3 regions of the Streptacidiphilus sp. PAMC 29251 genome follow, and region 2 is predicted to be linked to each of the others. Evidence: riboswitches for the same ligand, from Rfam matches in the RefSeq annotation. Region 2 holds a riboswitch; each other region holds the start of a gene.
What was found. Region 2 has a riboswitch for S-adenosylmethionine ahead of ACXKR8_RS09355 (putative leader peptide). Riboswitches for the same ligand answer to the same signal wherever they lie in the genome.
Positions count from the first base shown of each region.

Region 1: another riboswitch for S-adenosylmethionine. It lies ahead of ACXKR8_RS43670 (putative leader peptide); the one in region 2 lies ahead of ACXKR8_RS09355 (putative leader peptide).
Region 3: another riboswitch for S-adenosylmethionine. It lies ahead of thrC (threonine synthase); the one in region 2 lies ahead of ACXKR8_RS09355 (putative leader peptide).

Region 1 is NZ_CM135725.2:9,142,973-9,147,429, forward strand. It holds gene ACXKR8_RS43655 (aliphatic sulfonate ABC transporter substrate-binding protein) at 1-10, opposite strand, end outside; gene ACXKR8_RS43660 (ABC transporter ATP-binding protein) at 49-759, opposite strand; gene ACXKR8_RS43665 (ABC transporter permease) at 756-1,646, opposite strand; SAM riboswitch class IV at 2,046-2,156, shown strand; gene ACXKR8_RS43670 (putative leader peptide) at 2,190-2,318, shown strand; gene ACXKR8_RS43675 (LLM class flavin-dependent oxidoreductase) at 2,448-3,563, shown strand; gene ACXKR8_RS43680 (LLM class flavin-dependent oxidoreductase) at 3,574-4,457, shown strand, end outside.
Region 2 is NZ_CM135725.2:1,967,339-1,971,795, reverse strand. It holds gene ACXKR8_RS09365 (LLM class flavin-dependent oxidoreductase) at 1-1,028, opposite strand, end outside; gene ACXKR8_RS09360 (putative leader peptide) at 1,192-1,278, opposite strand; SAM riboswitch class IV at 1,299-1,412, opposite strand; SAM riboswitch class IV at 1,577-1,685, shown strand; gene ACXKR8_RS09355 (putative leader peptide) at 1,721-1,807, shown strand; gene ACXKR8_RS09350 (amino acid ABC transporter permease) at 1,964-2,947, shown strand; gene ACXKR8_RS09345 (amino acid ABC transporter ATP-binding protein) at 3,010-3,762, shown strand; gene ACXKR8_RS09340 (hypothetical protein) at 3,784-4,113, opposite strand; gene ACXKR8_RS09335 (transporter substrate-binding domain-containing protein) at 4,252-4,457, shown strand, end outside.
Region 3 is NZ_CM135725.2:4,617,660-4,622,116, reverse strand. It holds gene ACXKR8_RS21605 (alpha,alpha-trehalose-phosphate synthase (UDP-forming)) at 1-1,406, opposite strand, end outside; gene ACXKR8_RS21600 (glucosyl-3-phosphoglycerate synthase) at 1,437-2,402, opposite strand; SAM riboswitch class I at 2,607-2,741, shown strand; gene thrC (threonine synthase) at 2,735-4,030, shown strand; gene ACXKR8_RS21590 (MoaD/ThiS family protein) at 4,027-4,302, shown strand.

The sequences.
Region 1 (4,457 bases), 7.2 Mb from region 2:
TTCTGGACATGGGTGCACACATGCTTTCTGGGGCTGGAACCGGGCAGGTCAGTGGTGGTCGGCGAGGCCGAGGTCGGCAAGCAGGACGGAACGCAACTCCTCTCTGGCGAAGCCGGTTTGCACCAGGTGTGAGCTGCCGATGCGGCCGTCGGCCATCACCACGACGCGGTCCGCCAGCGCGATCGCCTCGTCCACGTCATGGGTGACCAGCAGCATGGCCGCGCGGTGCTTGCTGCGCAGAGCGCGCACCAGGCCGTGCATCCGCAGCCGGGTGATGGCGTCGAGCGCCGCGAACGGCTCGTCGAGCAGCACGAGTTCGGGTTCGGAGACCAACGCCCGGGCCAGGGAGACCCGTTGCGCCTCGCCGCCGGAGAGCTCCTTGGGCCAGGCCCGCTCCCGGCCCGCGAGGCCGACCTCGGCCAGCACGTCCAGGGCCCGCTGCTCCGCGTCCGGCCCGCGCAGGCCGAGGGTGACATTGCGCAGCACCCGCTGCCACGGCAGCAGCCGGTCGGCCTGGAACACGATCGCGCGCTTCGCCGGGACCTCCACCAGGCCGCCGTCCGGCCGGTCGAGACCGGCCAGCAGCCGCAGCAGGGTGCTCTTGCCGCAGCCGGAGGGCCCCAACAGGACCACCAGTTCGTTCTCGGCGATGGTGAGGTCCAGGTGGTCGAGCACCACCCGGTCACCGAACCGGCGGACGACCTTCTCGACCAGGACCCCGGCCTGCTGCCGGGTGCGGGTCGCAACCGTGGCGCTCATGCCGCCTCGTATCCGGGGCGCCACCGCAGCAGCACCCGCTCGAGAACCCGGACGAACTGGTCGGCGACCAGCCCGAGGAGGGAGTAGACGGCCAGCCCCACAAAGACCTGGCCGGTCTGCAGATAGGTCTGGCCCTGGGTGATCAGGAAGCCGAGGCCCTCGTTGGCGTTGACGGTCTCGGCGGCGACCAGGCCGAGGATGCTGTAGGCGAGCGAGAACCGCAGGCCGACCAGGAACCCCGGCAGGGCGCCGGGCACCAGCACCCGGGTCACCAGCCGCCAGGGGCCCGCGCCGGTGGTCCTCGCCATCTCGATCAGGCGCTGGTCCACTCCCCGGATCGCGGCGAACAGATTGAGGTACATCGGGACGCCGGCGCCGAAGGAGATCAGCAGCACCTTGGTCAGCTCGTCGATGCCGAACCACACGATCATCAGCGGCAGCACCGCCAGCAGCGGGATGGTGTTGAGCACCTGGACCACGCCGTTGAACAGGTACTCGCCGCTGCGCAGCAGGCCCCCGAGCACCCCGGCCAGGATGCCCGCGGTCAGGCCGATGGCGAGACCGATCCCGGCCCGGCGCAGCGAGACCGCCAGGTCGGGCCCGAGCACACCCTGCTGCCACAGTTCGGCGGCGGAGTGCACGATGGAGGTCGGCGCCGGGGCGTAGGTCGCGGTCAGCACCCCGGCCTTGGCGAGGATCTCCCAGGCGATGAGGATGACCACCGGGGTGGTGTAGATGCCGAGCGGCCAGCGCAACCGCTCGCGAAGGGTGCCGAACAGCATCCGGCGGGTTGCGTCGCGCGGCAGGAACACCTCGCGTTCCGGCGCGCCGGTCGCCACGGCGTCGGAATCGACGGCCGATGGCGAGAGTTGGGTGGACGGAGGCATGGGGAGGTCCCCTCGACTGAGGTGGGCGCACTGCTGGGCGCCGAGTGTGGACGCACATGGGCAGGCGGCACGGCCGGACCGCCGCGGAGTCAGCGGCGGGTCCGGTCATGGCCTGGTGACGACAGGTCAACTGTCGTTGGGGGTAAAGGAGTCAGCGAGCAGCGCACCACAGGGGCAGGAGCCGGGGAAGGGGCTCGGCCAGGCAGCTGGGGTCAGCGACAACAGAACGTGCTGGAGACGTGCGCCAGGTCGATGTGGCGCCGCCGGGTGAGTTCCAGCTGCGGCTTCATGAGCGCGAGTTCAGCAGACGTTCAGCGGATCGGTCAATACTTCTCGGACAGCTCTCGCATGATGGACGCCGCATTGTCCAAAGCCCGTCGAGCGGTTAGCGTGTGTCCTGGTTATGAGCGTCAGCGACAAGCCCTGGCTTGCTGACCGGCAACCCTCCGCCGCGGTGGGGTGCTCCAGGTGACGACCCGACAGAACGGTGCCGTTCTGTAAGCGCGAGGCCCGGTTGGGCCCGATCGGTGTGAGGTGATCCAGATGGCTGAGCGTCGTTCCAGTGGCACGCCCCGCCCGAGCGGATCCTTCCAGCTGCGGGTCGCCCGGCGCCATGTCGATCTGCTCCGGGTGAGCAGCGCACTGTGTCCGGGGTCCTGTCCGGTCCGCTGAGACCGCAGCCCTGCTCCCGCCGCACCCACGCACCCACGCACCCCTTGGACTGCCGCGTCCCTGGTCGACGCCGTCCGCTGCTGTGTGCCGGCTCCCGTACCGCAGCATCCCCACCGGAGGTATGTCCCCATGAGCGATCCCGGCACCCGGAATCCCTTTCTGCACCTGGCACTTGAGGCCGACGGCACCGGCGCGCACCCGGCCTCCCACCGGCACGCTGCCGCAGCGCGGCCCGGCTCCGTGTCACCGGCCCGGGCGCTGCGCGAGGTGGTCACCGCGGCCGAGGCCGCCGGGTTCGCCCTGGTCACCCTGGCCGACTCGCCGCTGCCGCCGAGCGCCGACCCGGACGCGCCCGGCCGGATCGAGGCCGGGGCCCGGGCCGCCTATGTCTCGCTGCTGACCGACCGGATCGGCCTGGCGCCGACCCTGCAGGTCACCACCACCGAACCGTTCCACCTGGCCACCCAGCTGGCGAGCCTGGACCACGCGGCCAGGGGCCGGGCCGGCTGGGTGGTCGGCGCCGTCAACGGTGTGGACGAGCTGGCCACGATCGGGGCGGTGCCGCTCGGCCCGGACGAACTGCGCCGGGAGACCACCGATGTCATCGACACCGCCCGTGCGCTCTGGGACTCCTGGGAGGACGACGCGGTCATCAAGGATGTCGCGACCGGCCGCTACCTCGACCGCGAGCGCGTGCACCCGGTCGACTTCGAGGGGGCCAGGTTCACCGTCAAGGGCCCGCTGATCACCCCGCGCCCGCCGCAGGGGCAGTTGGTGGTGCTGGCGCCGGACGCCCTGGACGTGGACGACCGCGCCGATGTGGTGCTGGTCGAGCGTCCCGACCTGGCCGGGCTCGCCGAGCGGGCCGCGCAGGCCCGCGCGGCCGGGGCCCCGCTGGTGTTCGCCGAGCTGGAACTGCTGCTGGACGCGGACGTCCCGGCCGCCGAACGGCTGGCCGACCTCGACCGCCACGCAAACTGGCCGCAGTCCGGCCGGTTGCGCCATGTCGGTTCACCCGCCGCGCTGGTGGAGTTGCTGATGCAACTGGCCCAGCTGGTCGACGGAGTACGGCTGCACCCCGCCGTGCTCGCCGTCGACCTGCCAGTGCTGACCACCGAGGTGCTGCCCGCGTTGGCCGCCGCAGGACTGCACCGCGCCCCCAGCGCCGGCGCCACCCTGCGCGGCACGCTCGGCCTGCCCCGCCCTGCCAACCGGTTCGCCGCCGCGGCGACCACGAGCGCCTGAGGGACCTGCGATGACCGAGACCGACACGAGCGCGTCCACGCCGACCGGCGCCCCGTACGACCCGCAGGCCCAGGTGCATCTCGGGGTCTTCTTCACCGGGGTCGGCTCCCAGCTGATCTGGACCGACCCGTCCGCGGCCCCGCACACCGCCATCGAGTCCTTCGTCGAGGCCGCGCAACTGCTGGAGCGCGGTCTGTTCGATGCCTTCTTCCTGGGCGAGGGCCTGCGGGTGCGCGAGAACCAGGGCCGGGCCTACGACCTGGACGTGGCCGGACGCCCCGACGCGATCACCCAGCTGTCCGCGCTGGCCGCGGTCACCGAGCGGATCGGCCTGGTGGCCACCCAGAACACCACCTACAACTACCCCGCCGACCTGGCCCGCCGGCTGGCGAGCCTGGACCTGCTCTCGGACGGGCGGGCCGGCTGGAACATCGTCACCACCGACAACGCCTGGACCGGGGAGAACTTCCGGCACGGCGGCTGGCTGGACCATGAGCGCCGCTACGAGCGGGCCGAGCAGTTCGTCGAAGCGGCCAAGGAGCTGTGGTCCTCGGCCGAGCCGGTCCAGCGGGACACCGACCTGGTCCGGCTGCGTGCCACCGCCACCCAGCCGGCCAGCCGGCAGGGCCGTCCGGTGCTGTTCCAGGCCGGGGACTCGGACGGCGGACGCGAACTGGCGGCCCGTCAGGCCGATGTGGTCTTCTCCTCCAACACCGAGTACAACAAGGCCGTGGTCTACGCCGCCGACCTACGGGCCCGGCTGGCCCGGTACGGCCGGACGGCCGACTCGCTGCGGATCCTCCCCGGCGCGGGGATCGTGCTCGGCGACACCGTCGCCGAGGCCGAGGAGAAGGCCCGCTGGGTGCGGCGGGAACAGGTCTCGGCACCGCGCGC
Region 2 (4,457 bases):
GCCTGCTGCCAGTCCTGCAGCAGGTCGGCCAGCTCGGCGGGGGTCCCGGCGAAGATCTGCGCGTCGCTGCTGTACGGCTCGCCGGCCACGGTGTCCAGCCGTTCCCGGCGGGCCTGCGCCGCGTCACTGCTGTCGTCCAGGAACACCACCAGGTCGCCGAAGACGTGCACGGTCTCCTCGCTGCGGCCGGCCGCTTCCTGCTCGGCGCGGATCTCGGCGAGGATCGCCCCGGCGTCCTCGCGGTCACGCGGTGTGACGAAGCCGACATCGGCCGAGCGGGCGACCAGCCGGAACGGGACGGTGGCATGCGCCAGCGCCGCCACGATCGGCTGCCCCTGCGGCGGGCGCGGGGTGATGGACGGCCCCTTGACGCTGAACTTGCCGCCCTCGAAGTCGATGTAGTGCAGCTTGTCGCGGTCGACGAAACGGCCGGTGGCGGTGTCGCGGATCTCCGCGTCGTCCTCCCAGCTGTCCCAGAGCCGGCGGACCGCCTCGACGTAGTCGGCGGCCTCGTCGAACAACTCGGTGAGCAGCGCCTGGACCTCCGGCTTGGCGAAGTCCTCCAGCCGGAACGACGGCACGGTGCGGCGGCCGAAGAGCTCGGCCTCGTCGGGGCGTCCGGCGACCTGCACCCTGACCCCCGCCCGGCCGGTGCTCACATAGTCCAGGGTGGCGATCGCCTTGGAGAGGTGGAACGGCTCGGTGTGGGTGACCACCGCGGTGGGGACCACCCCGATGTGCTGCGTCAGCGGCGCGATCCGGGCGGCGATGAGCACCGCGTCCAGGCGGCCCCTGACCCGGTCGGTGCGCTGGTCCGGGGCGGAGAGCCCGGAGGACTGCAGGCCGAGCGAGTCCTCGATGGTGACGAAGTCCAGCAGCCCGCGCTCGGCCTCGGCGACCAGATCGGCCCAGTACGCCGCGGTGAGCAGCTCCTTCGGGCGGGCATCTGGTTCGCGCCAGGCGGCGGGGTGCCAGCCGGCGCCGTCCAGGGCCACCGAGAGGTGGAGGGCAGGGTGTGGCTGAGGCATGGGGATGTCGCTTCCTGCTACGGGTGGGGGCGCCACCGGTGCGGAGGGCATGCCGAACGGAACCCGCGCCGGGGCTGGGCCCGGGGCGGCGTCGGCGGTGCGGAGAGGGAGAGGTACGTGCGGGTGCGGAGCGCGGTGGACGCGCTGCGGCTCAGGCTGAGGGTCAGGCCCGGCAGGTCGGACAGAGGGCGCTGGCGATGCGCTGAAGATCGATGTGCCGACGGGAGTACGTGCCGATGGATCGACGCACTGCTGTCACCTCCGCCTTCACTCGCGCGCTTGCGGTTGCCTGGACCGGCACCGCCTGGTCGTCACCTGGAGCACCCCGCCGCGTCGGAGGGTTGCTGGTCAGCAAGCCAGGGCTTGTCGCTGACGCTCATAACCTGAGCTCACGGTAGCTCCGGTTGGGCGTCGAACACAATCCCCAGTGATCGACTCGGGTTCGAGAAAACATCAACTTCCTTTGCCCCAACACCGGGTGGTCGGAAAGTCTTCCCAGCAGATGGACGGCATTGTCTAAAATCTGCTGAGCGGTTAGCATCGGCCCTGGTTATGAGCGTCAGCACCAAGCCCTGGCTCGCTGACCGGCAACCCTCCGACGCGGTGGGGTGCTCCAGGTGACGACCCGACAGGACGATTCTCCTGTAAGCGCGAGGCCCCGGTGGGGCCGGAAGACGAGCGAGGTGATCCAGATGCAGGCACAGCGAGTGGCCCGACGCCATGTCGACCTGCTTCGGGTGAGCAGCGCCTTGTGTCCGAGGACATCCCCGGTCTGTTGACCCCGGTCTCCTGACCACGGTCCGTGACCAAACCGGCGTTTCTCAACGCCGTGATTCCGACTCGATCACGCCCTCACCCCACCACGCCGCCACCCGTCCGAGCCCCTCCCCGGGCCACGGAGTGGTGCTGCGCCCCCACGGGATGGAAAGCACACCATGAGCCGCTCGGACACCCTCGCCCGGATACCCGCCGCACCGGAACCCCCGCCGCCGCCCTCGGACGAGCAGCTGCTCGCCGCGAAACTCGTCCCGCTGCGCCGTCCGGGCCAGTGGGTCTCGGCCGCGGCGCTGCTGGTGCTGTTCGCGATGTTCGTCCACACGGTGTTCAGCAACAGCAGGTTCCAGTGGGGCACGGTCGGCAGTTTCTTCCTGAACGGGTCGATCCTGAAGGGCCTTGAGCTGACGCTCTGGCTCACCGCGGCGGTGATGGCCACCGGCTATCTGCTGGGGATCGGGGTGGCCGCGATGCGGCTGTCGCGGAACCCGGTGCTGCGCGGGCTCAGCTTCGGCTTCGTCTGGCTGATCCGGTCGGTGCCGCCGCTGGTGCAACTGCTCTTCTGGTATGAACTAGCCTCGCTCTACCCGAAGTTGTCCTTGGGCATCCCGTTCGGCCATGAGTTCGTGACGGTGAAGACCGCGCATCTGTTCAGCGGCATCCTGGCCGCCTTCGTCGGGCTGACCCTGGACGTCGCCGCCTTCTCCTCGGAGATCGTCAGGGGCGGCATCCTCTCGGTCGAGCACGGCCAGACCGAGGCGGCCGAGGCGCTGGGTCTGGGACAGGGGCGGATCTTCCGCCGGATCGTGCTGCCGCAGGCGATGCCGGCCATCGTCCCGGCGTCGGGCAATCTGCTGATCGGGATGCTGAAGGCGACCTCGATCGTCAGCGTGATCGCGGTGCAGGACCTGCTCTACTCGTCCCAGCTGATCTACAACCAGAACTACCTGATCATCCCGCTGCTGCTGGTGGCCACGCTCTGGTACATCATCCTCACCACGCTGCTCTCGATCGGCCAGTACTTCGTCGAGCGGCACTACGCCCGAGGCAGCAACCGCCGTTCCGGGGAGGGCTTCTGGCAGACCTTCCGGGGCAATGTGCCGCTGCTCGGGCGGACCGGACGCGAACTGGCGGGCCTCTCATGAGCGAGCCTCTCGTGAGCGAGCCGGTGCAGGACGCGGCCGTGCCGGACGCGGTGGAGCCGCCGCTGGTCCGGATCCGGGGCCTGCGCAAGAGCTTCGGCACCCACCTGGTGCTGGACGGGATCGACCTGGACGTACGCCAGGGCGAGGTGACCGTCCTGCTCGGCCCCTCCGGATCCGGCAAGTCCACCCTGCTGCGCAGCATCAACCACCTGGAACGGCCCGACGCCGGGTTCGTCGAGGTGGGCGGCGAGATCATCGGCTACCGCCACCACGGCGGCAAACTGCATGAGCTGCGCCCCCGGACGATCACCCGGCAGCGGGCCCGGGTCGGCATGGTCTTCCAGCAGTTCAACCTGTTTCCGCACCTCACCGTGCTGGAGAACATCGTCGAGGCCCCGGTGGCGGTGCGCGGCAGCTCCCGGAAGCAGGCCGCAGCCAGGGCCCGCGAACTGCTGGAGCGGGTCGGCCTGGCCGGGCGGGAGGACTCCTACCCCCGGCAGCTGTCCGGCGGCCAGCAGCAGCGGGTGGCGATCGCCCGTGCGCTGGCGATGGACCCGCAGCTGCTGCTGTTCGACGAACCCACCAGCGCGCTCGACCCCGAACTGGTCGGCGAGGTGCTCGCGGTGATGAAGGACCTCGCCCTCAGCGGGATGACCATGATCGTGGTCACCCATGAGATCGGCTTCGCCCGGGAGGTCGCCGACACCATGGTCTTCCTCGACGGCGGCCGGATCATCGAGTCCGGCTCCCCGGCCGAGGTGCTGGCCGATCCGAGCCATGAACGGGCCCGCGCCTTCCTCGCCGCAGTCCTCTAACACCGCCCCTGCGCCACTTCCCTACCACCGCCATGCCATTTTCCGTTCCCTGAAAGGAACTTCCGTGTCGCACGTCCCCCATAAGGCATCCGCCGCGCTCGCCGCCACCGCCGTTCTGGCTCTGCTCACCGCCTGCGGTTCCTCCAGCTCCGGCAAGACGGTGACGCCCGCGGCCGGCTCCTCGTCCCAGGCGTCGCAGGCGGCCCAGCCGGCCCAGGCCGCGTCCACCGCGCTGCCGACCCAGGACGTGGTGTCCTCGATCCAGGCCGACCCCGCGCTGAAGGCCGAACTCCCGGCGGCGGTGCAGAGTCGCGGCTCGCTGATCCTGGGCACCAGCCAGGTGGTCGGCACCTCCGGCCTGCCGCACGGCGGCCAGGGCCCGGACGGCAAGGCCGTCGGCCTCGACATCGACCTGCGCGACGCCGTCGCCAAGGTGCTCGGGGTGACCTGGGACGTGCAGTACGGCACCTTCCCCACCGTCATCCCGGTGTGCAGAACGGCAAGTACGACGTGGGCCAGGACAACTTCGGCGCCACCAAGGCCCGGGAGCAGGTGGTCGACTTCGCCACCTACCTCAACGACGGCCAGTCCTTCCTGGGCGCCAAGGACCTCAAGATCGACAGCGCCACCACCCTCACCGACCTGTGCGGCTTCAACGTCGCCACCAGCCCGGGCTCGACCTTCCAGCAGATCCT
Region 3 (4,457 bases), 2.7 Mb from region 2:
GCCTGGTACTGCTCCAGGAACCAGGCCGACGGCGGCAGCGCCGTGCTCGCCGCGGCCAGCCGCCGGCTGCGGGCCGTGCGCTCCTGCTCCGGCATGGTCAGGGCGGTGTGCAGGGCCTCCGCCGTGGCGATGATGTCGTAGGGGTTGACCACGATGGCGTCCTGGCCCAGCTCCTCGTAGGCGCCGGCCTCGCGGGAGAGGACCAGGGCGCAGCCCTGGTCGGAGACCACCGGGACCTCCTTGGCGACCAGGTTCATGCCGTCCCTGATCGGGTTCACCAACGCCACGTCGGCCAGCCGGTACGCGGCCAGCGAGCGCGCGAAGTCGTCGTCCACCTGCAGCATCACCGGCTGCCAGGTCGGCGTGCCGAACTCGTCGTTGATCTCCTGGGCCACCCGCAGCACCGAGGCGGTGTACTCGCGGTACTCCGGCAGGTCGTGCCGGGAGGGGTAGGCGAAGGCGATGTGGACGACCCGGTCCAGCCACTCGTCGCGGGTCCGCAGCAGGTGCCGGTAGGCGTGCAGGCCGCGGACGATGTTCTTGGACAGCTCGGTCCGGTCCACCCGGACCACGGTCTTCCGGTCGCCGACCGCCTCGCGCAGCGAGGCCAGCCGGGAGTCCACGTCCGGACGGTGCGCCCGCTCGCGCAGGAAGTCGCCGTCCGCGCCCAGCGCGTGCACCCCGAGCTGGGTGGTCCGGCCCTTGTAGGTGACGGTGAGGGCGTCCCGGTCGACGTCGGCGCCGAGGATCGCCTCGCAGCAGTCGGCGAAGGCGCCGGCCCAGCGCCGGGTGAGGAACCCGGCGTGGTCCGCGCCCAGGATCCCGGCCAGCACGTCCCGGGCCACGTCGTCGGGCAGCAGCCGGTAGTAGTCCGGCGGGGCCCAGGGGGTGTGCGAGAAGTGCCCGATCCGCAGGTCGGGCCGCAGCTCGCGGAGCAGCCGGGGGGTCAGTGACAGGTGGTAGTCCTGGACCAGCACGGTGGCGCCCGGCGCCGCGTTCTCGGCCAGGGCCTCGGCGAAGGCGGTGTTGTACGCCTCGTAGGAGGCCCACTCGCGCCGGAAGGAGCTGCCGAAGACCGGGGTGGTCGGGGTGTTGAAGATCAGGTGGTGGACGAACCAGAGGGTCGAGTTGGCGATCCCGTTGTAGGCCCGGGCGAAGGTGCCCGGGTCGATGTCCAGCATCCGTACCGAGGGGTCGTCCAGACCCTGCCGGGTCGCGGCGCGGTCGCCCTCCGACAGCGCGGCGCAGACCCAGACCGAGTCGACCTCGTCGCCGATGGCGCTCAGCCCGGAGACCAGCCCGCCGCCGCCCCGGCGTGGGGTGAGGGTGCCGTCGTCCTCGACGGTGAACGAGATCGGACCCCGGTTGGAGGCGAGCAGAATCGATGCCGGACTAGCTGTGACCATGGTGCTCAGCCTTGCCTACTCGTGACCGGGTCAAACGTCGTTCGCGGTCAGCGTGACGATGGGTGGCCGGTCGGTGACCGGGATGTCCGCGGTGGTGGGGGTGAATCCGGCCGCGGTGCGGGTGAACTGGGTGAGCCTCGGGGTGGCCAGGTCGTCCGCGGCCTTGATCCGGTTGCTGCGGACCAGCCGGTCCAGCGCGGTGAGCTGGATGGTGGCCGCCATCCGGCCGAGGGCCTGCGCGTCCTGGTGCCGGTGGTGCCGGACGCCGACGTCCACCTGGGCCAGGGCGTCGAGCCCGGCCAGCTCCAGGGCGTCCACCAGCAGGCCCAGCTCCACGCCGTAGCCGGTGGGGAAGGGCAGCCGCTCCAGCAGCGAGCGCCGGGCCGCGTACTCGCCGCCGAGCGGCTGGACGAAACCTGCCAGCCGCGGCCAGTAGAGGTTCAGCAGCGGGCGGGCGACCAGCTCGGTGACCCGTCCGCCGCCGGCCGGGATGACCGCGTCCTCGGTCTCCAGCGGCCGGTCGTACATGGCCTTGACGAAGGCCACCTCGGGCTCGGTGAGCAGCGGCCCGACGATGCCGGAGACGAAGGCGGAGTCGAACTCGCGCAGGTCGGCGTCGATGAAGCAGACGATGTCGCCGCTGGTGGCGAGGAGCGAGCGCCACAGCACCTCGCCCTTGCCGGGCAGCACCGGCAGCTCGGGAAGTATCGAGTCGCGGTGCACCACCCGGGCCCCGGCGTCGGCGGCGACCTGCGCGGTGCGGTCGCCGGAGCCGGAGTCGACCACGACCAGTTCGTCCACCAGCGGCACGGCGTCCATCAGGTCGCGGCGGATGGCGGACACGATCCCGCCGACCGTGGCCTCCTCGTCCAGCGCGGGCAGCACCACGCTGACGGTGCTGCCGCTCGCCCGCTTGGCGGCGAGCAGCTCGGGCAGCGAGCGGTCGGCGGCCGCCCAGGAGCGGTGGCGCAGCCAGTCCGCGACCTCGTCAAGCACAGGACTCCTCTGGTGTGACACGGGCCGTGATGCGCGTCTCGTCTCGCGGACGCCCAGTGATCGCGGGCGTCGCTTCGGTTACAGTCTTGGGGATGACACGCGTCCGCCGCACGGTGGACACACGTCGTCAGCTCCACTCCGGTGCGACCACAGTATCCAAGCGCCGGAGCACAAACGCGGTCCGGCTGCGACCGGTCGCCATAGAGCTCATCCAGAGGGACTGAGGGAACGGCCCGTTGAAGTCCCGGCAACCCTCCTGCCAGCTACAGCCGTCAAGGCCCTGGTGGGGAAGGTGCCAATTCCGTCCTGCGGCGAAACGCGTCGCGGGGAAGATGAGGAGAGAGGGCCTCGCCATCATGGCTGCTGTAACTGTCACACCCGAGTCTTTCGGTCCCGCCGTCGCCCTGTCCTGCAGGGAGTGCGGTGCGCGGACCCCGCTCGCCCCCGACTTCGCCTGTACCGAGTGCTTCGGGCCCCTTGAGGTGGCCTACGAGCTGCCGAGCGGCGACCCCGAGGCGCTCCGGGCGCGGATCGAGGCGGGCCCGGCGAACATCTGGCGCTACGCGCCGCTGCTGCCGGTCTCCGCGGACGTGGCGACCAGGCCCAACATCAACCCCGGCTGGACCAAGCTGGTCAAGGCCGACAACCTGGCCCGCGAGCTGGGCGTCACCGGCGGCCTGTACGTCAAGGACGACTCCGGCAACCCGACCCACTCCTTCAAGGACCGGGTCGTCGCGATCGCCGTCGAGGCCGCCCGGGTCTTCGGCTTCACCACCCTCTCCTGCTCCTCCACCGGCAACCTGGCCGGAGCGGTGGGCGCCGCCGCCGCCCGCACCGGGCTCCGCTCCTGCGTGTTCATCCCGCAGGACCTGGAGCAGGGCAAGATCGTGATGGCTGCCGTGTACGGCGGCGAGCTGGTCGGCATCGAGGGCAACTACGACGATGTGAACCGCTTCTGCTCGGAGCTGATCGGCGACCCGGCCGGTGAGGGCTGGGGCTTCGTCAACGTCAATCTGCGGCCGTACTACGGCGAGGGCTCGAAGACCCTGGCGTACGAGATCTGCGAGCAGCTGGGCTGGCGGCTGCCGGACCAGCTGGTGATCCCGATCGCCTCCGGCTCCCAGCTGACGAAGATCGACAAGGGGCTCAAGGAGCTGATCGCGCTCGGCCTGGTCGAGGACAAGCCCTACAAGATCTTCGGCGCCCAGGCCGAGGGCTGCTCCCCGGTCTCGGTGGCCTTCAAGGCCGGCCACGACGTGATCCGCCCGCAGAAGCCGAACACCATCGCCAAGTCGCTGGCGATCGGCAACCCGGCGGACGGCCCCTATGTGCTGGACATCTGCCGGCGCACCGGCGGCGCGGTCGAGGACGTCAACGACGAGGAGGTCGTGGACGCGATCAAGCTGCTGGCCCGGACCGAGGGGATCTTCGCCGAGACGGCGGGCGGGGTCACCGTGGGCGTGCTGCAGAAGCTGATCAAGAACGGCCTGCTCGACCCGGCCGTCGAGACCGTGGTCCTCAACACCGGCGACGGCCTGAAGACCCTGGACGCGGTGGAAGCCACCACCGGCCTGTCCGCCACCATCCGCCCCACCCTTGACTCCTTCCGAGAGGCTGGCCTCGCATGAGCGTCTCCGTCCGCATCCCGACCATCCTGCGCACCTACACCGGCGGCGCCGCCGAGGTGAAGGCCGAGGGCGCCACCCTCGCCGCTGTCATCGCCGACCTGGAGGCCCACCACGCCGGGATCGGCGGCCGCATCCTCGACGACAGCGGCAAGCTGCGACGTTTCGTCAATGTGTATGTGAACGACGACGACGTGCGTTTCGCCGACGGCCTGGAAACCGTGATCGCCGACGGCGGCGCGGTGTCGATCATTCCCGCCGTGGCCGGTGGCTGATTTCATTCGTTCCGCCGCCTGACAAAAGCCGGGGTGCCTTCCTCCATCAGGAGGGCACCCCGGTTCTTGCTTTCCCGGGACAGCGGTAGAGTGGCTTCCGGTTGAGGCAGGCCGCGCGGTCCGCGCGGTATTCAAACCCCTTCTCTTCCGGTATC